DNA from 2 places in the Psychrobacillus sp. NPDC096426 genome. Region 2 is predicted to be linked to the other one. Evidence: a T-box and tRNA genes for the amino acid it is inferred to sense, from the RefSeq annotation. Region 2 holds a T-box; the other holds one or more tRNA genes.

Region 1 (12,608 bases), on a different contig from region 2:
CGTTGAAAATACATCGTTTGTAGAATTTTCCATAATGGGGATGTAGTTGTTATTTTTAACTAGAAGGCTTATGACTTCTAGTTTTTAAAATATGTGGAGTATCCTGTTGTATAACTTATCCTTCGCATACACACCGTATAGCCCATGAAAAAAGACTTAGCAATCATGCTAAGTCTTTTAGCTAACTACTCCTTTTGTGGATCTTTTTTATAATGCTCGTTACCTTCAGCTCTATTTTGTGCAATATTCTGTTTCGCTTTTAGTTGGGGGTCTTGGTTTAACAATGAACTTACATTACGATAATTGGTTGGAGTTTCATTTCCTTTACGATTAATATTTTTGCTCAACTGTCTCTCTCCTTCTTGGATTAAAATAGGGAAGCTGTTCTACAAATTTTTGAGATTCTTCATCTCCAAATTCGTGAATGAGCGCGTATATCTTTTTCATCCTTCTGTCGTATTGATCATTTTCCTTATCGAAATGATATTTCCTTATTGGTATATGCGCTCGCCAAAAGTTGCTTATTTCTACACTACCTAATTGATCAAAAAGCTTTTGAAAAACGGGAATAACTTCCCGGCTCACCGCAATTTCGAATTCCCATGGTGATTCGTCAGGGTACAAATATAATTTTTGGTTTTTGACCGATATATACACTTTGTTTAAAGTCACCTACACACATCCTTTTCAAATAGTATGTGTGTAAACAAAAAAAACATGCACCAAAATAATTGGTACAAGTTTTTCTTACGCTTGAATGTCTACTACCGATCCCTTATAAGGATGAGGGGCAGCAGTTTGAGGCATATCTTCAAGCAACTGCACAGCAGCTACAGTGTCCATATTCATGGCATTTTGTAAAACACTCATTTGAACCGTTTGCTGTAGTTGCATAAGCTGCGAAGACATTATGGAGTTAATATCCACAAAAATCCCTCCTTTATACCCTTATTATCGGATATCTAGCATATACTTTACATAGGTGTTATTTCTTACTTTCGTTTGTATCCCCTAAAAATGCATTCAGCATCCATTGATGTTTTTCCGTTTTTTGATAAATAGCATTCAGCATATCTTCGGTCATATCATCATCTTCTTTCGCCGCTTCTGCCATTCCTTTTTTGAGCGATTTCATGATTTTATCAAAATCTTTTACAACATCTTGAACCATTTCATCTGCACTTTCTATATTTTGTGCTTCTTTAATATCGGAAAGCTCTAAATGCTCTTTTAAAGTTGCAACTGGTGCCTCACCTAAAGTTAGTAAACGTTCAGCGATTTCGTCCATATTTAATGTTGCTTCGTTATATAACTCTTCAAATTTGGCGTGCAATGTAAAGAAGGATGGTCCCTTTACATACCAATGAAAATTATGTAATTTTGTATATAGTACAGACCAATTTGCAACTTGCTTGTTTAGTTCTTTATTCAATGCTTCTGACATAAATTTGCCACTCTCCCTAATATAATAATTGCTTTCACTTTTAATATACCTCGTTATTACTTACAATAAACATATACACAATATTTTATGGAGTGAATAACATGGTATTTTGGATTTTAGGCGCAGCAATTTTACTTAGTATATTTGGTTTCACATTTTTATATAAACTAGCAATGGATGAAAAACCTTCTGCCATTGATCCTAAACCTAAGGATGCTGAATAGCACATGAAACAGATTATCATAGCTATTTTCCGCTTTTATCAAAAATTTATTTCCCCTTTAACACCGCCAAGTTGTAGATTTTATCCGACATGCTCCCATTACGGTGTAGAAGCAGTGCAAAAACATGGCGCGATTAAAGGTGGATACTTAACGATTAGAAGAATATTAAAATGTCATCCTTTTCATGAAGGTGGCATTGATCCCGTTCCAGAAGAATGGCCTTTGAACAAAAAATAATTCAAAGGCTATTTTTCTTGCTTTTTTTTTAATAGTCTAGTAAGATGTAAAAGTTATTGCTTTACAAAACGTAACCATTACTATTTAGGAGATGAATAAATTGAAAAAATCGTTATTACTATTTTCAGTCGTCCTACTTGTTTTATTTACCGCCGCATGTGGAAATGAAGCGAGTCCAACAGAAACTACGCAAGAAAAAGACGATACGGTTCAAGTTTATACAACCGTCTATCCGCTTCAATATTTTGCAGAAAGAATCGGTGGGGATGCAGTACATGTAAGTTCAATTTATCCCCCAGGATCAAATGAGCATACGTTCGAACCTACGCAAAAAGATATGATTCAACTTGCAGACGCTGATTTATTTTTCTATATAGGTTTAGGCTTAGAAGGTTTTGTTGAAAATGCGAAAAAAACATTAGCTGGTGAACATGTAAAAATGATCGCAACAATCGATTCTGTTCCAGAAGAGCAATTACAAGCTGATACACATGATCACAGTCATGAGGCTGCTACAGAAGAAGATCATGATCACGACCATGAGGCTGCTACAGAAGAAGATCACGATCACGACCATGAAGCTGCTACAGAAGAAGATCACGATCACGACCATGAAGCTGCTACAGAAGAAGATCACGATCACGACCATGAAGCTGCTGCAGAAGAAGATCATGATCACGACCATGAGGGGCATGATCATGGAGGAACAGACCCACATGTATGGATTTCTCCAAAAATCAGTCAAAATCTAGCTTTATCTATTAAAAATGCGCTTGTCGAAGCTGCTCCAGATCAAAAAGATAACTTTGAAAAAAATTATGAGCAATTAATTACAGAACTTCAAAAACTGGATGCTGATTTTGCAGAAATGGCTGATCATACACCGAACAAAACATTTTTCGTTTCCCATGCTGCATTTGGATACATCGCAAACACATATGGTTTAGAGCAAATTGCAGTTGCTGGATTAAATTCACAAGATGAGCCATCTCAAAAAGAACTGACAAAAATTATTGACTTAGCCAAAGAAAAAAATATTAAGTATATACTATTTGAACAAAATGTTTCATCCAAGCTGACAGAGGTTATCCAAAAAGAAGTTGGTGCGGAAAGCTTAGTATTGCACAATTTAGGTGTTCTTTCGAAAGAAGATGTTGCAAATAACGAAACGTATTTCACACTAATGAAAAGAAATTTAGACACTTTAAAAACAGTATTACAATAGTTAAAAAACACTTAGAATTCATTTTCTAAGTGTTTTTTATAGAGTTAAAAAGCTCTCTTCTAAGCAACTTATTAGACCCATTACGAGGTAATTGGTCTACAAAATAGTAATCCACTGGTTGCTTGTATGTAGCTAGTTGCTTTTTCATGAAAGCTCTTAATCCTTCTTCCGAAGCTTCGTCTTTTAATACAACAAAAGCGACAGGTACTTGTCCCCATTTGTCATCTTGCTTTCCAGAAACACCAGCTTCTTTCACTGCAGGATGTTTCACTAAAGCTTGCTCTACCTCTGCCGGGTATATATTTTCTCCACCAGAAATAATTAGGTCCGAACGTCGATCAATAACAAATAAATAACCCTCGTCGTCCAAATATCCAATATCTCCCGTATGCAGCCAACCATCCACTAATGGATTTATCATTTCCGCCGCTCCAACATATCCTTTTGTCACATGTGGGCCTTTGATGCAAATTTCCCCAATTTTCTCATCCCCATCAATACGTACATCCGCAAAGAACAGTGGTTTACCTGCAGAGCCTAATTTGCGAATCGCATCCTCACTTGCTAATGTCGTCGTTTGAGATGCTGTTTCCGTCATACCGTATGTTTGTAGAACTGGAATATTTCGCTCGATTGCTCGCTCTAAATAATTTGAAGGCACTGGTCCTCCACCTACAATCACCGATTGAAACGTACTAGGAAATGACAAATCCTTCGATTCTAAGACAGTTAACATTCTTTCTAACATAACTGCGACGGCGGACATACGTGTAACCGTACCAGATAAAATTTCTTTAATAGCTGCTTCAGCGTCAAACTTTGACTGCAAATTAATCGTCATTCCATAATAAACGGAACGCATTAAAATAGAAAAACCACTAATATGAAATAATGGCATCGTGCACAACCAGCAATCATTTGGGTGAACACCTAAGTTGAGAGCGGATCCAGTCGCACTCATTACATGATTTTCTAGAGACTGTCGTACACCTTTTGGTCTTCCAGTAGTACCGGAAGTATACATGATTGTGACTGTACGCTCTTTCGACCACTCTTTCTCTACTTCAAAAAAAGAACGTTCAGCATTTTCAATTTCTCCAAATGAAAATTTTTTAGTAAAAGATAAACTTCTTTTCGTGTGATCATCTACTAATAAATAATCTGGTGCACTATCAGCTAATTGATAGCTCAACTCTTCTTCTGACAATCGTTCATTTAACATGACAAGTTCACAACCTAGCTGCATACATCCATGTAAAACAACTACTAACGTTGGATTGGAAGAGGACAAAATAGCAATTCGCATTCCCTTTTCAATTCCTTTGGTATGAAGCTTCTCGGCAAATCCCATTGCTTTTTCTGACAATTTGGCAAATGTCCATTCCTGTTCGTTAAATCGTATAGCAACTCGATCAGGGGTTAGACTAGCCCGTTTTATCAATAAATTCGGATACATATTATTCTCCTTTCAAAAAGAAGCTGCCCTATACAAATAGGGCAGCTCAGACACTTTAGGCAATCACGGAAAACGTGGAAATTGGCCAAAATCAGGTTTACGTTTTTCTTTAAATGCATCGCGTCCTTCTTTTGCTTCATCTGTTGTGTAGTAAAGAAGTGTTGCGTCTCCTGCCAATTGTTGAAGACCTGCTAAACCGTCTGTATCTGCATTCATTGCCGCTTTTAAGAAGCGAAGTGCAGTTGGACTCATTTCTAGCATTTCTTCACACCATTGTACTGTTTCATCTTCCAGTTGCGCATAAGGAACAACTGTATTCACTAGCCCCATATCAAGTGCTTGCTGTGCATCGTATTGACGGCAAAGGTACCAAATCTCACGTGCCTTTTTATGTCCAACAATACGTGCAAGATAGCCTGAACCGTAGCCAGCATCAAACGACCCGACTTTAGGACCAGTTTGTCCAAAACGTGCATTATCAGCAGCAATTGTTAAGTCACATACTACATGTAACACATGACCTCCGCCAATTGCATAACCAGCTACCATTGCAACAACTGGTTTTGGAATAACGCGGATTAAACGTTGTAGATCAAGTACATTTAAACGAGGAATTTCGTCTTCTCCAACATATCCACCATGGCCCCGTACTTTTTGGTCTCCACCTGAACAGAAAGCATGCTCGCCTTCTCCAGTTAAGATAATAACCCCAACGTTTTTATCATCACGTGCGCGTGAAAATGCATCAATCATTTCCATTACCGTTTTCGGGCGAAATGCATTTCGCACTTCCGGACGGTTAATCGTTACTTTCGCAATGCCATTATAAAATTCATATTTAATGTCTTCATATGTATGTAGCGTTGTCCATTCACGAGTCATCTTTATTCCTCCTCTAAAATAACTTTCTTTATTATTGTAGCAAAGATTTTCGGTTTTTCCACATGAATTGCATGCCCGGCATCTTTTACTACTTCTAATTTTGCGTTCGGCAACTCCTTTTCCATCCTTCTTGCAATGGTACAAAACTTCAAATCCAATTCCCCGACCAATAAAAACACGGGAATAGACATCTCGCTTAAATTTTCCCAATATGAAGGCTGAACACCCGTACTAAATCCTTTCAAGCTATTGCTAAGCCCAATTGCTGACTGAGCAATTCTTTCATCACGAATCATTGCCTGCTTTTCAGGTAACAGTCTTTTTTGGGTTTGGAATAAAGGAATACCCTCCCAAAAATCAACGAAAGAAATAACCCCTTCTTTCATAATCCGTTCTGCAAGCAATTCATCAGACAACTTTCTTTTCTGGCGTTCATCTTCACCTGCGAGGCCTGGGGAACTACTCTCTAATATTAATGTGTCTACAGGATATTTAGCGGCATATGCTAAAGCCAAACGTCCCCCCATTGAGTACCCAACAAGTGTAAAATGAGTCCATTCCAGTTGTTGGAACAATACATGTAGGTCTTCTATTTGTTCTTCTACAAAATAGCATACGGTATCACTTGGTTTATCCGTCTGTCCATGCCCTATTAGATCAATAGTTAACAGTTCCATCGAAGAAGGAAGAAAGCTAATTACTTCCTCCCAAGTACTACTAGAACCCGTAAAACCATGAAACCATACAACTTTTTTTGCAGCTCCGATATTGTATCTCTTAATGTGCATGTTTATCGAACGAACCTTCACATTTAAACTTTCCAAATGGTATCTAACTCCTCCGAAATACCTGCCCATAACTTTCGATGCGTTTCTGTATTCAATTGTCGATTCGTAAACACTTCAATAATTCGAATATCTTTCGTTTTAGGTTGTACGATTACTTGCTCGAATGCATCTTTTGAATGCACTGCATCATATTGTGCATCATACATTGTCGCAATATGCGAAAACTCTAATCCAGTTGGCGTCCCAAATAAATGCTCAAAGTAATTTGTTTCTGTCGATTGCGGTAAATAAGAGAAAATACCGCCACCATCATTATTCATAATAACAATCGTACAATTCGTTTCATGAAATCTACTAACGATTAAGCCGTTTACATCATGTAAAAAAGCAAGGTCACCGATAAGTAAATAGCCAGGTCGCTTGGTCGCAGCTTGTACACCTAATGCGGTAGATACTACGCCATCAATGCCGTTCGTTCCTCTGTTCGCGTAAATTTGTACGTCTTTCGTTGTTTTATTGAAAAACGTATCTACGTCTCGAATCGGCATACTACTGCTTGCAAACAAGTCTACCCCATCAGGGAGTGCCTCGAATAATATACCTGCCAGTGCACCTTCATCTTCTTCGTTTTCGATATACGTTTGTATATGATTCGTTGCAATATCATTTGCTTTCGACCAATTGTTCAAATAACTAGATACTTGTTTTTCTTCTAATGGGATCCATAAATAAGTGGCTTCCACTTGCACATGATGTGTCACGATATGAATAGAATCTCGGAAGACGGGGCTTTCATCGACCACTATATACACATCTGGTTTACATGCTTTCAAAAATAAGGTAAGTGGCTTCGAAACAGGTTGCGCTCCAAAACGAATCAAAACATTTGGCATAGCTACTTGTTTAAAAGCATCATTTTTCAAAATAGCATCGTATTGGTCTATACATAAATCCATACAATCTTCGGGTACTGAAGTCCTTAAATTAGAAAGAGGATCAACTAACACTGGCCACTTAACCGTTCTTGCAAAATCCCAAAAACCTTCCGTTGAATGAATGGAATCCCCCACAATGAGTAGTCCTTTTTCTTCACGCATTAGCACATCTACATACCACTCGGTGAAATTACGACTTGGAACAAGCTTCCCTATTTCAGACACTTGTACCTCAGGGACTGGTAATGATTGATCCATATTTACTAACAGCGGTTCTCGGAAAGGCACATTAATATGTACCGGTCCCATCGGTAACGTCTTCGAAGTGGATAACGCACGATGAATATGGCGCTCCATAAACTTTAAACTTGCTGTATTTTCTTCTGGAAGTGGAAAATCAACTGACCATTTTACATGCTTTCCAAAAAGATGTATTTGATCAATTGCTTGCGGTGCCCCCACTTCTCGTAATTCATGTGGTCGATCCGCAGTCACAACTATCAATGGAACACGCGCATAAAAAGCTTCTACAATTGCCGGGAAGAAATTTGCTGCAGCCGTCCCTGAAGTACACAGCAACACAACCGGTTCCTTTGTTGCTTTCGCAATACCTAAAGCGAAGTACCCAGCGGAGCGTTCATCCGTTTGGCGATAAAATTCAAATCCTTTGCTTTTAGCAAAGCCATAAGCAAGTGGGGTGGACCTGGAACCAGGACACATGACGATATGTTTAACGTCTGCTTGCTTAATCGTTTCTACAAATTGATTTACATAGGATGTTAAATACTCGATGTTAGTCATTCATGTTTCCTCCAAGCGTGCGTAACATTGGTCTAAATTTGACACGGGTTTCTTCAAATTCTTCAATTGAAGATGATTCCGCTACAATTCCTCCGCCTGCATATAAATAAGCATGTTCGTTTTCAATTAACGCAGAACGGATACCGACCGCGAACTCCCCGTCCCCTTCTGTATTAATCCAACCAATGGGAGCTGCATAATAACCACGATTCATTTGTTCGGATTCCCGAATTATATTAATCGCATCTTGACGTGGTTCTCCTCCTAGAGCTGGTGTCGGATGTAATGCTTGTACTAATTCAAATAAAGAGGAATCCTTTTTCAAATGCCCCTCAATCGGTGTATATAAATGTTGTATATCTCTAATTTTCATAAGCTTGGGTCTTGCGCTTACTTTAAGGTCTTTACAATACTGCGTAAATACTTTCTTAATCATTTCCACTACATATTTATGTTCCTCTAAGTTTTTAGGATCCGCAAGTAATGCTTCCCCTAATGCTTTATCTTCCACTGAACTTTTACCACGTCTAACAGAACCTGCAAGTCCTGCAGACTGTGCTTTTTTGTTTTCTACTTTCACTAACCGTTCTGGTGTTGCTCCAAAAAACATTTGCTCTCCATTTTCTAAGCCAAACAAATAACTTTCCGGTTGCTCCATGGCAGCATGGTAAATTGCCGTTGCTGGAGAAAAATCCTTATCAAACTTTAACTTAAGCGACCGAGCAATTACCACTTTATTCACTTCATCCGCACGAATCCTCTTTGTAACATCTTCCACCGCATGTAAATACTGCTCTTTTAATCGATCTTCTCGTTTTACTAACTCAGGCTTTGAATGAGTTTGTAGCTCTCTTACTTGGGCAGTGTGTATAAGCGCATCTCTTTCCACACGTAATCGTTCAAATATATCTGCGCTCTCTTCCTCATTTGTAATATAATGAATGCTCACAAAAGCTCGATCTTGTTGAATTACTAATTGGAATGTGGCTACTACAAAGAAAGCTGAAGGAAAATTGTCCCATTCTGATGCAATTGTATTTTTGGGATCGAATGCAAATCCTCCAAAAAGAATTGGCGAAACATCCACTTGTTCTCTCAACGATGCATTACATAGTTCTTTCCATTTTGCATCGATATCCGCATATCGATTATCTTCTAAACTATTCGTAAGTGTATGCGCATGACCTAGGCCAACTAGCGTCAGTGTTTTTTCTTTGTTTTGCCAAAAAAATCGTTGCCCTTTATATTTTTCATCTCCTGCTTCAAAAAAAGCATGAGCTGATAATCTAGATACTTCTAGTGTTTCTGTATAAAAACGTAATGTTGTTTGCTTTTGACCGGTGGTTTTCGGCATTAAAAATTACCTCCGTATTCATATCTTGAAGTTTATCGTGATGTTTTGTTGTTTTATTTACTCTACCCTTAATCATACAACTTTCTACGCTTTTCGGCACACATTTTGCAACGAATATATGCTAATATTGATAATGGATTGTTTAAAAGGAGAGAGAATTTTATGTCACATGAACTACAAGCCGACAAAGGCTGGCGTGTCTGGTGGAAATTAACAAGACCACATACATTAACTGCTTCATTTGCTCCGGTATTCTTGGGGACGATGATTGCACTTTATTACACAAATATTAACTGGCTTCTATTTTTAGCTATGTTAGTTGCTTGTCTTTTTATACAAGCAGCAACCAATATGTTCAATGAATACTATGATTTTGCACGAGGGCTTGATAGTGAAGAATCCGTAGGTATCGGCGGAGCTATTGTTAGAAATGGCGTTAAACCGAAAACCGTAATGCAGTTGGCATTATTGTTATATGTGCTCGCTGGATTACTAGGCATCTACATTTGCTATAAGTCTTCTTGGATGTTACTAGTTGTTGGTGCTGCATGTATGTTAATAGGATACCTGTATACCGGCGGACCTTATCCTATTGCCTATACCCCATTCGGAGAGTTTTTTAGTGGTGTAGTAATGGGTATGCTCATTGTATTAATTGCTACTTTTATTCAAGTTGGTTCTGTACCTAACTTTGCCATCCTACTTTCTATTCCGAGCGCACTACTTGTAGCGGCGATTATGCTTTCTAATAATATCCGAGATCTTGAGGAAGACACAAAAGGCGGCAGAAAAACGATGGCAATCCTTGTTGGTAGAAAAAACGCTATTACGATTTTAGCTTCTTATTTTATCATATCCTACCTTTGGATTGTAGGCTTAGTCTTACTACAAATTATTACACCATGGGCATTACTCGTTATATTAAGCATTAAAAAACCATTGCATGCGATTAAACTATTCAGAGAAAAAGATAATCCACTTGAAGTTGCTCCAGCTATGAAAGATACAGCACTCACGAATACTATTTTCGTGTTCCTATTAGGGATAGGCTTATTAATCGGGTACTTCTTATAAAATAAAAAGCAAGAAGAGAAATGATTAATTTTTCTTCTTGCTTTTTTAAATGAATATGAAACTTTAAATTAAAAAATATTACGATTCTTAAATGAAAAAAGCATGTCTCCTAATTGGAAACATGCTTTTTAAATATGACCCCTACGGGATTCGAACCCGTGTTACCGCCGTGAAAGGGCGGTGTCTTAACCGCTTGACCAAGGGGCCAAACATATGGCGGAGAAGGAGGGATTTGAACCCTCGCGCCGGTTGCCCGACCTACACCCTTAGCAGGGGCGCCTCTTCAGCCACTTGAGTACTTCCCCATATGATGGCTCCGAAGGTAGGACTCGAACCTACGACCAATCGGTTAACAGCCGATTGCTCTACCACTGAGCTACTTCGGAATAATGGTAGACCTAAATGGAATCGAACTCTAATTAAGTTTAATAGAACTACATAGAGCCACTCATTTGAAAACTATTATGATTCTTAAGAAATAAAAAAGCATGTTTCCTAATCCTAATAGGATACATGCTTTTAAAATGACCCCTACGGGATTCGAACCCGTGTTACCGCCGTGAAAGGGCGGTGTCTTAACCGCTTGACCAAGGGGCCAAACATATGGCGGAGAAGGAGGGATTTGAACCCTCGCGCCGGTTGCCCGACCTACACCCTTAGCAGGGGCGCCTCTTCAGCCACTTGAGTACTTCCCCATATGATGGCTCCGAAGGTAGGACTCGAACCTACGACCAATCGGTTAACAGCCGATTGCTCTACCACTGAGCTACTTCGGAATAATGGTGGGCCTAAATGGACTCGAACCATCGACCTCACGCTTATCAGGCGTGCGCTCTAACCAGCTGAGCTATAGGCCCATTATTGGAGCGGGTGAAGAGAATCGAACTCTCATCATCAGCTTGGAAGGCTGAGGTTTTACCACTAAACTACACCCGCATTACTATGGTGGCTCAGGACGGAATCGAACCGCCGACACAAGGATTTTCAGTCCTTTGCTCTACCGACTGAGCTACTGAGCCATCTTCGATTTACGCTAAGCTGCGCATCTCTTCGTCAGCTGCACTCGCTCTGTCAGTCACGTACTTAAGTACGCTCCTTCTTTCGCTCGATTGCTTCCTCGACCTGCTTGCTTATCCTAAATCTCAAACTAATAAATTCACAAAAATTAAATGGCGGTCCCGACCGGGATCGAACCGGCGATCTCCTGCGTGACAGGCAGGCATGTTAACCGCTACACCACGGGACCATTTGGTTGCGGGGACAGGATTTGAACCTGTGACCTTCGGGTTATGAGCCCGACGAGCTACCGAACTGCTCCACCCCGCGATAATAATATACTTAAAACATTATAAGTGCTTATTTATGTATGTATTTCATACAACTAACAACAAATTTAAAATGGAGGAGGAAGAGGGATTCGAACCCCCGCGCGGTATGACCCGCCTGTCGGTTTTCAAGACCGATCCCTTCAGCCAGACTTGGGTATTCCTCCGGAATATGTTGTTGGTGGACCTTGCAGGACTCGAACCTGCGACCGGACGGTTATGAGCCGTCTGCTCTAACCAACTGAGCTAAAGGTCCTTAATATAGCGGCAGAGGGAGTCGAACCCACGACCTTTCGGGTATGAACCGAGTGCTCTAGCCAGCTGAGCTACACCGCCAAGATTGTTGCTATAATTGTTATGGTGGAGCCTAGCGGGATCGAACCGCTGACCTCCTGCGTGCAAGGCAGGCGCTCTCCCAGCTGAGCTAAGGCCCCAAATATTTTTATAGCTGGTCGGGAAGACAGGATTCGAACCTGCGACCCCTTGGTCCCAAACCAAGTGCTCTACCAAGCTGAGCTACTTCCCGTTATATATGGCGCGCCCGGCAGGAGTCGAACCCACAACCTTCTGATCCGTAGTCAGACGCTCTATCCAATTGAGCTACGGGCGCTAATTTTTCATAAAAGTGGTGCCGAGGACCGGAATCGAACCGGTACGGTAGTCACCTACCGCAGGATTTTAAGTCCTGTGCGTCTGCCAGTTCCGCCACCCCGGCACTTAAGTGAATCTATGGAGCGGAAGACGAGGTTCGAACTCGCGACCCCCACCTTGGCAAGGTGGTGTTCTACCACTGAACTACTTCCGCTCGATTATAAAATTAAATGGTGCGGGTGAAGGGAGTCGAACCCCCACGCCTTGCGGCG
Region 2 (10,332 bases):
TTTTTTGTTCTTTAAAGCGCTCCGCTAAAAAGTAAATTTGTAAATGAAAACTCCACTTGGAAAAATCCTCATAAAAGCGATCTAAATATGGGTTCGCATCTACTTTCTCAAATGAGGTTTTAAAATGAAGTGCATCCGCAAGCGCTTTTGTCATTGTAGATTTTCCTACACCAACAGTTCCTGCAATTGTAATAACTGCATTAGAGGGGATACCATACTTCTCTCTTAAATTCATACTATAAACTCCTTCTATGCAATGTTGCATCTACTTGATCTAATATTGTTTGTAAATCTTGGCCATTTTGAACAAAATCCATTTTGTCTCCATCTAACCTTAATACAGGAACGTTTGGATGTTTTTTTTCAAAGTCATCGATAAACATACGATAATCTGACGAAAGTTGCTGTAAATAATCTGGACTTATCTTCTTTTCAAAGTCCCTTCCTCGCATATTAATACGATTAAGAAGGACGTCTAAACTTGCATCAAGATAAATAACCATATTAGGAATAGGCATATCTTGCGTTAAAATTTGATAAATAGATTCATATTTCTCATATTCTACTTCATTTAACGAACGTTTAGCGAAAATTAGATTTTTAAAAATATGGTAATCCGCTATAACTCCTTTATCTTTCGATAGATACTTTTTCTCTATATCACTTAATTGTTTATAACGATTACATAAAAAAAACATTTCCGTTTGGAAACTCCACTCGGCAATATCATCGTAAAATTTATTCAAAAAAGGATTTTCATCCACAATTTCTTTTAACAATTCAAATTGATACGTTTGTGCAATTATCTTTGCTAACGAGGTCTTTCCAACACCTATGGGACCTTCAACCGTAATAAATGGAATGGACATAATTTTACCCTCACTCTAATATTTCAAATCGTGCCCTTTATTTTAACATAGCTTGAAAATAAAAAATAGAATATAGTTGCCTTTCCAAAAGAAAGACAACTATACTCTATTTTTTTTCACCCGAAACATTTGTTGTAGCAAATACCAGTTTTGTGGAAAATCAAAACCGCTATGCCAATAGGCTATCCCTAATAATTTTAACTCTTTCAACAGTTTAAACTTTGCTTCAATAGACCTTGCATCCTCAAACCAAACCTCATGCTCTTTTCCATCTAACCAATAATGAAAATACGGTGCTTGTGCAACTTTATCATACTCAATAGCAACATTCCGGTTTTTAGCTAATTGAATTGCTTGTTGGGGACTTAATGCTTTAGCATTTGGATTTCCTTGTTTATACGGTAATGTCCAGTCGTATCCATACAAATTTTGGCCCATCAATACTTTACGAGGCTCAATTTCTGTTACCGCATATTCTAATACTTTTCGAACTGGACCGATTGGAGAAACTGCCATAGGAGGGCCTCCACTGTAACCCCATTCATATGTCATAATGACAACAAAATCAACTACTTCTCCAATTGCTTTATAATCAAATCCACCGTACCACTTGCCATTTTGTTCGGCACTTGTTTTCGGAGCAAGTGTTGCAGAAATTGCATATCCTTTCGCGAAATCCTTGAACTCTTTCAAGAAATTCACATAATTTTCTCTGTCCTCTTTGTTTATATACTCAAAGTCAACATGAATATGTTTCGTACCTCTTTTTTCCGCTTCCGCAACCGTTTGTGCAAATACATTCTTTTTCACTGTCTCATTTGTAAAAACTGTATGTGCTAATGTGTCACTAAATGCATAATTTTCAATATTAACGATTACAATAACTGTTTCTACTCGATGTGTTTTTGCAACTTCGGACAAACTTCCCCAATTCATAGAAGCTAAAGAGCCGTCCCTCTTTACTTCATATGCAAATGGCATCATATACGTTAATTGGTCTGCATATTTCTCTACTTGATTAATGACATTTTGGGATGGTACTTCTGTAAACCACTCTACGTATAAATTTGTTTCAATTATGGGTCGATCTGGACTAGGCGTCGCTGGTAAAACAAGTGCCTGACCTACGACTAATACATCAGGTTCTGGGAGTTGGTTTATAGAGGCAATTGTTGCAACATTTGTGCCAAAACGTTTTGCGATTGCATATAAATTATCTCCTTGCTTCACTATATATATCAATCGATCACTCCTTCAACATACAATATGCAGAACATAAATAAAACATGCTACACTATGCATGAGGGGTTGTTTTAAATTGGATGAACATTATATGAACTTAGCGATAGAAGAAGCAAAAAAAGCAGCCGCTATTGGAGAAGTACCAATTGGGGCTATTGTTGTATACAAAGATGAAGTTATTGCAAAGGCTTTTAATTTAAGAGAGACGACTCAAAATGCAACCACCCATGCGGAATTATTAGCAATTCAAGAAGCATGCGCGAAAATTGGAAGCTGGAGATTAGAACAAACGACTTTATATGTAACACTAGAGCCTTGTCCTATGTGCGCAGGAGCTATTTTACAATCACGTATTCCCCGTGTTGTATATGGGGCTAGAGATGCAAAAGCAGGTTGTGTAGATTCGTTATACCGACTTTTAAATGACAGTAGATTCAACCATATGTGTGAAGTGACAGAAGGTGTTTTGGCTGAAGAATGTGGTAGCCTTCTTACCGAATTTTTTCGGAATCTCCGCGCACAAAAAAAGAACCAGAAACGTTTATAGTCTCTGGTTCTTTTCTTATTACTTAATGACAGTTTTTCCACCCATATACGGTACTAAAACTTCCGGGACAACTACTGTTCCATCGGCTTGTTGATAATTCTCTAAAATAGCGGCAACTGTACGACCAAGCGCAAGTCCACTTCCATTTAATGTGTGTACATATTCAGGTTTAGCGCCCGTCTCTCTTCTAAAGCGAATACCAGCACGACGAGCTTGGAAATCCTCGAAGTTACTGCAAGAGGAAATTTCTTTATACTCCCCGTAACTTGGTAACCAAACTTCTAAATCATACTTTTTCGCAGCAGTAAATCCTAAGTCTGCTGTACACATATGAAGCACACGGTATGGTAGTCCTAATAACTGCAACACTTTTTCTGCGTGACCAGTAAGTAACTCCAACTGTTCATAAGAATCTTCCGGCTTCACAAAACGAACAAGCTCCACTTTATTAAATTGATGCTGTCGTATTAAACCTCTTGTATCACGTCCTGCAGATCCTGCCTCTGATCGGAAACAAGCACTAAAAGCAGTAAATGCTTGTGGTAATGCTGCCGCATCTAGAATTTCATCTCGGTAAAAATTCGTAACCGGAACTTCTGCCGTTGGGATTAAGAAATAATCTTCTTCGTTTATTAAAAATGCATCTTCCTCAAACTTCGGAAGCTGACCAGTACCAGTCAAGCTTGCACGGTTTGCTAAATAAGGAGGTAACATTTCTTCATATCCATGCTCTTCCGCATGTAAATCCATCATGAAGTTGATCAAAGCACGCTCCAGTCTTGCTCCTAATCCACGGTAAAAAGCAAAACGACTTCCTGTAACTTTTGCCGCACGTTCAAAATCCACTATTTTTAAATCAGTTGCGATATCCCAATGTGCTTTCGTTTCAAAATCAAAAGAAGGCACTTTACCCCATGTACGAATTTCCACGTTATCATCTTCTGAATCACCAATTGGAACACTATCATGTGGAATATTTGGAATACGCATCATCATATGATCGAACTTTTCTTCCACTTCTCGTAGCTCTTCATCCAATACTTTAATAGCATCGCCAACTTCTCGCATACGAGCAATAAGATCATCTGCATTTTCTTTATTACGTTTCATCTCTGAAATTTTTTGAGAGAATTCATTTCGCTCCGCTTTTAGCACTTCTGTTTTAGCAATCAGTTCTCTACGCTTTTGATCTAATGGTTGGAATTGATCGAACTCCGAAATTTCTTCTCCACGTTTTGCAAGTTTCGCTTTTACTGTTTCGTAATTTTCTCGTACAAATTTCACATCTAACATGTACAATTCCTCCTAATTTTTAATAAAAAAACGACAAAAAAGCCCCCATCCCCTATAAAAGGGACGAGAGCATACCCGCGTTGCCACCCTGATTGACTTGACCATATGTCAAGTCCACTTGTAAAATAACGGCTTTTCAACCGGAAACGACTTACTAAAATTCAGCCGTTCAACTCAAAGGACGGATTCACAAGTGTTTATATCAGCTTGCACCAGCCGCTGACTCTCTAGAAAAAACGTGCTTGTTACTGCTTCCCATCATCGTTTTTTAATCATTAAATTACTTTCACTTTACTATACAGATGCTTTCTTGGCAAGTGATTCCTTTACCATGTCAGTAAAATAGGCAGCAATGCGATGATCAGCCGTTAACTCTGGATGAAAAGAACATCCTAGTATATGTCCTTGTTTAGCCATTACAATTCTATCTTCATGTGTAGCAAGTATTTCTATGCCTGGTCCGACCTCTACTATATGCGGAGCTCTTATAAAAACAGCAGGAAAATCTGTTGCAATATCCTTTACTACAAGTGAAGTTTCAAAGCTATCTACTTGTCGTCCGAAAGAATTACGCTCTACTGTAGCGTTTAACACACCAATATGCGCAGCATCATATCCAACTAATTTTTTTGCTAGAAGGATTAAACCAGCACATGTACCAAACATTGGTTTTTCCTCAGATGCAAACTGTTGCAATGGTACAAGCAGGTCATAGTGATCGATTAGTTTACGCATTGTAGTGCTTTCTCCTCCGGGTAGGATTAAACCATCCACTAGGTTCAAATCATCTTTACTTTTTACTAAAATGGCTTTTGCTCCACATGCTTCAATAGAAAGAACATGTTCGCTAATTGCTCCTTGAAGCGCTAAAACTCCTATTTTAACCATTTATATTACCATCCTCTATCTTGCATGCGTTCCCCAGCAGCTAAACGTGAAATTTCTATTCCCTTCATGGGGATACCTAAGTCTTTTGAGATTTCTACAAGTAATTTATAATCTTGATAATGTGTTGTAGCTTCGACAATTGCACGGGCAAATTTCTCTGGGTTTTCTGACTTGAAAATACCTGATCCAACAAATACACCATCTGCCCCGAGTTCCATCATGAGTGCTGCATCTGCTGGTGTTGCAACACCACCCGCCGCAAAATTTACAACTGGTAGTTTACCGTTATTTTTTATTTGCAATAAAATATCATAAGGAGCTCCTAAAATTTTCGCTTCTGTCATTAGCTCATCCTCGTTCATATGGACAATTTTACGTACATGCGCATTCACTTTACGTAGGTGACGAACAGCTTCTACAATATTTCCTGTCCCGGGCTCCCCTTTTGTACGTAGCATAGAAGCTCCTTCCCCAATACGGCGAGCTGCTTCCCCTAAATCTTTACATCCACAAACAAACGGTATTGTAAAATCACTTTTACGTAAATGATACTCTTCATCGGCCGGTGTCAAAACTTCTGACTCGTCAATATAATCTACGCCCATCGCTTCTAAAATGCGGGCTTCGGTAATATGCCCAATACGAGCTTTTGCCATTACAGGGATGGTTACTGCACCCATTACCTCTTCCATAATGCGAGGGTCAGCCATACGGGCAACTCCACCTGCTGCGCGAATATCCGATGGTACTCTTTCTAATGCCATTACAGCCACTGCACCCGCCGCTTCTGCAATACGTGCTTGATCCGCATTGATAACGTCCATAATAACGCCGCCTTTTTGCATTTCCGCCATCCCACGTTTTACTCTATCCGTCCCCGTTTGATAAATTGTCATATTATTCCCCTCCAAATTGTTATAATGTTTAGTATAATGAAATATGACCATTTGAAAAGTATCAGAAATACAAAAACAAAAGTGGTCAGATAGGTGGTAAAAATGGATTTTCTTATGTTCCAACTTGAAACAAACTCACTAACTCCTTTATATGAGCAGCTTTATACAGAAATAAAAAAAGCAATTATTACTGGAACAATTGAAGAAGGGGCTAAACTTCCTTCTAAAAGAAAGTTAGCAGAGTATTTATCTGTAAGCCAAACAACTATTGAATTTGCATACAGCCAGTTAGTTTCCGAAGGGTTTATCTCTTCCGAAGCAAGGAAAGGTTTTTTCGTGCAAAACCTAACTGAATTAGCATTGATCGAGCAAAACCGACCTATAATCGTTCAAGACGAACGGTCAACGGATATCTATTCCATCGATTTCTCACCAGGGAAAATTGACACAGATTCCTTTCCATTTCCAGTTTGGAGAAAGTTTTCTAAAGAAGTCATTAGCGAAGCAAATAAAGATTTTCTTTTGCTTGGACACCCTCAGGGAGACTATGCATTAAGACAACAAATTTCATCCTATTTGTATCAATCTAGGGGTGTTAAATGCACACCTGAACAGATTATACTTGGGTCTGGAACAGAGCAGTTAATGCCGCTAATCATTCGTTTACTAGGGAATGAAGCCATTTATGGAATTGAAAATCCAGGCTATCCACTTACGCACCATTTACTTTTAGAAGACAATGAAAAAACCATTCCTATTCCAGTTGACGGGGATGGAGTATGTGTATCACAGTTAGAACAATCGAATGCAACAGTTATGTATGTAACGCCATCTCATCAGTTTCCATCAGGTGCGGTTCTGTCTGCTACTCGTCGGACTCAGCTACTTTCTTGGGCCTACAAAGCTGAAAATAGATATATTATAGAAGATGATTATGATAGTGAGTTTAGATATACCGGCAAACCAATTCCGTCATTACAAGGAATCGATCAAAACGAACGTGTCATTTATTTAAGTACATTTTCAAAGTCATTAATGCCTTCACTTCGTATTGCCTATGCTGTTTTACCGAAACCACTTATTATCCAATATAAACAAAAATATTCGTATTATGCTGCTACAGTACCTCGAATGGACCAGCAGATACTCGCTAAATTTATGGAAACAGGTTATTTTGCAAAACATCTAAATAAAATGAGGAAGATTTATAAACGAAAATTAGAAATAGTTACAAGAACAATTGCTATGTATGATCCACTAGTTACTATTTCAGGTGAACAAGCAGGTATGCATCTTGTGTTAACCGTTCAAACTTCTAAAACGGAAGAAGAGCTTATCGAACTTGCTAAACGAGCAGGTATACGTGTATACGGATTACAAGAATATGTTTCTGGAAACTTGGATTCATTCCATCAACCAAAAATTGTATTAGGATTTGGAGGAATCGAAGTTGAATATCTAGAAACTGCCATCAAACAACTTGTAGATGCTCTGGAAATAACAAAAGCACTGTAAACTCAAAGTTTGAGTAACAGTGCTTTTATATATCAAATATAGACAGGTATCAAGGTTAAAATAGTCCACCAATAAAATCAGTAGTGCTACTCCACAGATTACTGAAGAATTTCCCAATACCTTGGAACATTAAACTAATCCAGCTAGCTCTTTCTACTGCTTCAGTAGTTACAACATCCACTTCTGGCGCTTGATCGAGAATATAACCATAGTCTGTTCCTTCCGTTCTTTCTAGATGTACTTTACCTACTACTGTACCTTTTTCAATAGCAGCTTCTAATTTCTCTTTTTCTGCTGTAAATACAGGTTTGTACAATTCTTTTTCATTTGTTTTAATGACCATTGAAATTGGATCTTTTACAGCAATGGCTACATTATCTTCTTTTCCTTTTTCAACTGATAAAGTTTCGTGTTCAGGAATTTTATATCCAGCTGGAATAATTTCTTCTTTTGAAAATTGAGCAAAGCCATAGTCAAATAATGCTCTCGTTGCATCAAAACGTGCTTTATAAGTACCCACACCATTTGCATCTACAGCTTTCATCACAACGGCAATTACACGCATACCATTTCTTGTAGCTGTCCCTGTAAAGGAATGTCCAGCAAATTCGGTCGTACCTGTTTTTAGACCGTCTACGCCTTCATACTCAAAAACTAAGCCTGGTAACATCCAATTCCAGTTGCTCATTTCAATAGCGTCAGAAGTCCCTTCACGGAATGTTTTTTTAGGTATTTTAGTTGTTTCTAATACTTCCGGATAATCCTTCATTAACAAATATGCAAGTTTTGCTACCGATTTAGCTGGCATTATATTTTCATCAGAAGCTCCAGTACTTGCTGGATGCATCCCTTGTAAATCTTCATTGTTTAGACCGGTAGAATTGACAAACTTATATCCAACCAAGCCCATTTCCTTCGCTTTTTCATTCATTAATTTTACAAAGTTCTCTTCTGTACCAGCAATTGTTTCGGCAATAGCAATGGTTGCAGCATTAGCCGAATAAATGGCCATTGCTTCATACAATTCTCGAATCGAATAAGTACCATCTTCCCGAAGTGGAACATTACTCAAACTACGATTTTGAGAGATTTTATATGTATAATCTGTTACAGAGTATTGTTGATCCCAAGTAATTTTTCCTGATTCAATTGCTTCAAATAGTAAATACTCCGTCATCATTTTCGTCATACTAGCAATACCTAAAGAAGCATCTGCATTTTTTTCATACAGAATTTTACCTGTTTCAGCGTCGATTAAAATTGCAGCATCGACGTTTAAATTTAAACTATCCTCTGCTTTTGTAGCAGTCGGCATTCCACATATAACTGAAACAAGAAACATCGGAAGTACTAGCCACTTAATCATTGATGTCATCCAAACTTTCTTCACTACTGTACCTCCACTATTAGTTTTTCTCCATGCTCATTTTAACATACTTTATCCATAAGAGGGATTATGTAATTAAAAAAGCACCCATTCGACCTAGAATATGACGTCGAATGGGTGCAAAAGTTTCGATTTGTACTAAATCTTAAGAAATAGAATAGTTTGGAGCCTCTTTCGTAATCTGAACATCATGTGGATGACTTTCACGAAGCCCAGCACCAGTCATGCGAATGAATTGTGCATTTTCACGTAATTCTTCTAAAGTACCAGTTCCGCAGTATCCCATACCTGCACGAACACCGCCAAGTAATTGGTGAATCGTATCGGAAAGTGGTCCTTTGTAAGGAAGACGTCCTTCAATTCCTTCTGGCACCAGTTTTTTCGCTTCTTCTTGGAAGTAACGATCTTTAGATCCTTTTTCCATAGCAGCAATTGATCCCATTCCACGATATGTTTTAAAACGTCTTCCTTGGAAGATTTCTGTTTCTCCTGGACTCTCAGTTGTACCAGCAAGTAAACTTCCTAGCATGACAACATGTCCACCCGCAGCAAGAGCTTTCACGATATCTCCAGAGTATTTAATTCCTCCGTCTGCAATAATTGTTTTACCTGCTTTACGAGCTTCAGTTGCACAGTCATAAACTGCTGTAATTTGAGGAACACCAACCCCTGCTACAACACGAGTTGTACAAATAGAACCTGGTCCAATACCTACTTTAACAACATCCGCACCAGCTTCAAATAATGCACGAGTTGCTTCACCAGTTGCCACATTTCCAGCAACGATATCTAATTCAGGATAAGCTTCTCGAATATTTTTTACGGTATCTATAACTCCTTGAGAATGACCATGTGCAGTATCAATAACAATAACATCCACTTGTGCTTTTACAAGTTTTTCTACACGAAGCATTGTATCTTTTGTTACGCCAACCGCTGCCCCTACTAGTAAACGACCAAGATGATCTTTAGCAGCATTTGGGAATTCAATTACTTTTTCAATATCTTTAATCGTAATTAATCCTTTTAGCATGCCATTTTCATCAACAATCGGCAATTTTTCGATTTTGTATTGCTGTAAAATTTTCTCTGCATCTTCAAGTGTAGTACCAACTGGTGCTGTTACTAACTGTTCTTTTGTCATTACTTCATCAATTTTTAAAGAATAATCTTGGATAAAGCGTAAATCCCGATTTGTAATGATACCCACTAATGTCAAATCTTCTTCGTTATTAACAATCGGTACACCAGAAATTCTGTATTTCCCCATTAAGTGTTCTGCATCATAAACTTGATGAGTTGGTGTTAAGAAGAAAGGATCGGTAATAACGCCATTTTCAGAACGTTTAACTGTTTCAACTTGCTCTGCTTGTTCTTCAATGCTCATATTCTTATGAATAATCCCTAATCCACCTTGTCGAGCCATCGCAATTGCCATTTTAGCTTCTGTTACAGTATCCATCCCCGCACTAATTACTGGAATATTTAACTTCACTTTTGAAGTGAGTTGCACGGAAAGATTGATATCTTTTGGTAGCACCTCTGATTGAGCTGGAACTAACAAAACGTCATCAAATGTTAAACCTTCTTTTTGAAATTTAGACTCCCACATTTCTAATTTCCTCCTTCTATAACTGAATATTATTACAAGGTTATCAGCGCGCACGTCTAGTGTCAAGAACCCTTTAATTAAAC

Evidence for each region. The T-box of region 2 lies ahead of serS (serine--tRNA ligase). A T-box ahead of a tRNA ligase gene usually reads a tRNA of that ligase, here a tRNA-Ser.
Region 1: it encodes a tRNA-Ser, which carries the amino acid that the T-box ahead of serS (serine--tRNA ligase) is inferred to sense. The anticodon was not compared.

The regions. Positions count from the first base shown of each region.
Region 1 covers NZ_JBIWEX010000020.1:73,496-86,103, forward strand. The annotation lists gene ACIQYS_RS16235 (hypothetical protein) at 186-347, opposite strand; gene ACIQYS_RS16240 (transposase) at 331-672, opposite strand; gene ACIQYS_RS16245 (putative motility protein) at 748-927, opposite strand; gene ACIQYS_RS16250 (Dps family protein) at 986-1,444, opposite strand; gene ACIQYS_RS16255 (hypothetical protein) at 1,546-1,668, shown strand; gene yidD (membrane protein insertion efficiency factor YidD) at 1,672-1,905, shown strand; gene ACIQYS_RS16265 (metal ABC transporter solute-binding protein, Zn/Mn family) at 2,006-3,130, shown strand; gene ACIQYS_RS16270 (o-succinylbenzoate--CoA ligase) at 3,156-4,586, opposite strand; gene menB (1,4-dihydroxy-2-naphthoyl-CoA synthase) at 4,650-5,468, opposite strand; gene menH (2-succinyl-6-hydroxy-2,4-cyclohexadiene-1-carboxylate synthase) at 5,471-6,292, opposite strand; gene menD (2-succinyl-5-enolpyruvyl-6-hydroxy-3-cyclohexene-1-carboxylic-acid synthase) at 6,280-7,992, opposite strand; gene ACIQYS_RS16290 (isochorismate synthase) at 7,985-9,346, opposite strand; gene ACIQYS_RS16295 (1,4-dihydroxy-2-naphthoate polyprenyltransferase) at 9,509-10,420, shown strand; tRNA gene ACIQYS_RS16300 (tRNA-Glu) at 10,556-10,627, opposite strand; tRNA gene ACIQYS_RS16305 (tRNA-Ser) at 10,635-10,725, opposite strand; tRNA gene ACIQYS_RS16310 (tRNA-Asn) at 10,732-10,806, opposite strand; tRNA gene ACIQYS_RS16315 (tRNA-Glu) at 10,946-11,017, opposite strand; tRNA gene ACIQYS_RS16320 (tRNA-Ser) at 11,025-11,115, opposite strand; tRNA gene ACIQYS_RS16325 (tRNA-Asn) at 11,122-11,196, opposite strand; tRNA gene ACIQYS_RS16330 (tRNA-Ile) at 11,201-11,277, opposite strand; tRNA gene ACIQYS_RS16335 (tRNA-Gly) at 11,283-11,356, opposite strand; tRNA gene ACIQYS_RS16340 (tRNA-Phe) at 11,364-11,439, opposite strand; tRNA gene ACIQYS_RS16345 (tRNA-Asp) at 11,591-11,666, opposite strand; tRNA gene ACIQYS_RS16350 (tRNA-Met) at 11,670-11,746, opposite strand; tRNA gene ACIQYS_RS16355 (tRNA-Ser) at 11,820-11,912, opposite strand; tRNA gene ACIQYS_RS16360 (tRNA-Ile) at 11,925-12,001, opposite strand; tRNA gene ACIQYS_RS16365 (tRNA-Met) at 12,008-12,081, opposite strand; tRNA gene ACIQYS_RS16370 (tRNA-Ala) at 12,104-12,179, opposite strand; tRNA gene ACIQYS_RS16375 (tRNA-Pro) at 12,195-12,271, opposite strand; tRNA gene ACIQYS_RS16380 (tRNA-Arg) at 12,279-12,355, opposite strand; tRNA gene ACIQYS_RS16385 (tRNA-Leu) at 12,372-12,460, opposite strand; tRNA gene ACIQYS_RS16390 (tRNA-Gly) at 12,476-12,550, opposite strand; tRNA gene ACIQYS_RS16395 (tRNA-Leu) at 12,568-12,608, opposite strand, start outside.
Region 2 covers NZ_JBIWEX010000044.1:4,919-15,250, forward strand. The annotation lists gene ACIQYS_RS21905 (deoxynucleoside kinase) at 1-235, opposite strand, end outside; gene ACIQYS_RS21910 (deoxynucleoside kinase) at 237-869, opposite strand; gene ACIQYS_RS21915 (glycosyl hydrolase family 18 protein) at 969-2,111, opposite strand; gene tadA (tRNA adenosine(34) deaminase TadA) at 2,170-2,658, shown strand; gene serS (serine--tRNA ligase) at 2,677-3,951, opposite strand; T-box leader at 4,008-4,222, opposite strand; gene pdxT (pyridoxal 5'-phosphate synthase glutaminase subunit PdxT) at 4,246-4,839, opposite strand; gene pdxS (pyridoxal 5'-phosphate synthase lyase subunit PdxS) at 4,845-5,729, opposite strand; gene pdxR (MocR-like pyridoxine biosynthesis transcription factor PdxR) at 5,838-7,250, shown strand; gene ACIQYS_RS21945 (serine hydrolase) at 7,306-8,640, opposite strand; gene guaB (IMP dehydrogenase) at 8,783-10,249, opposite strand.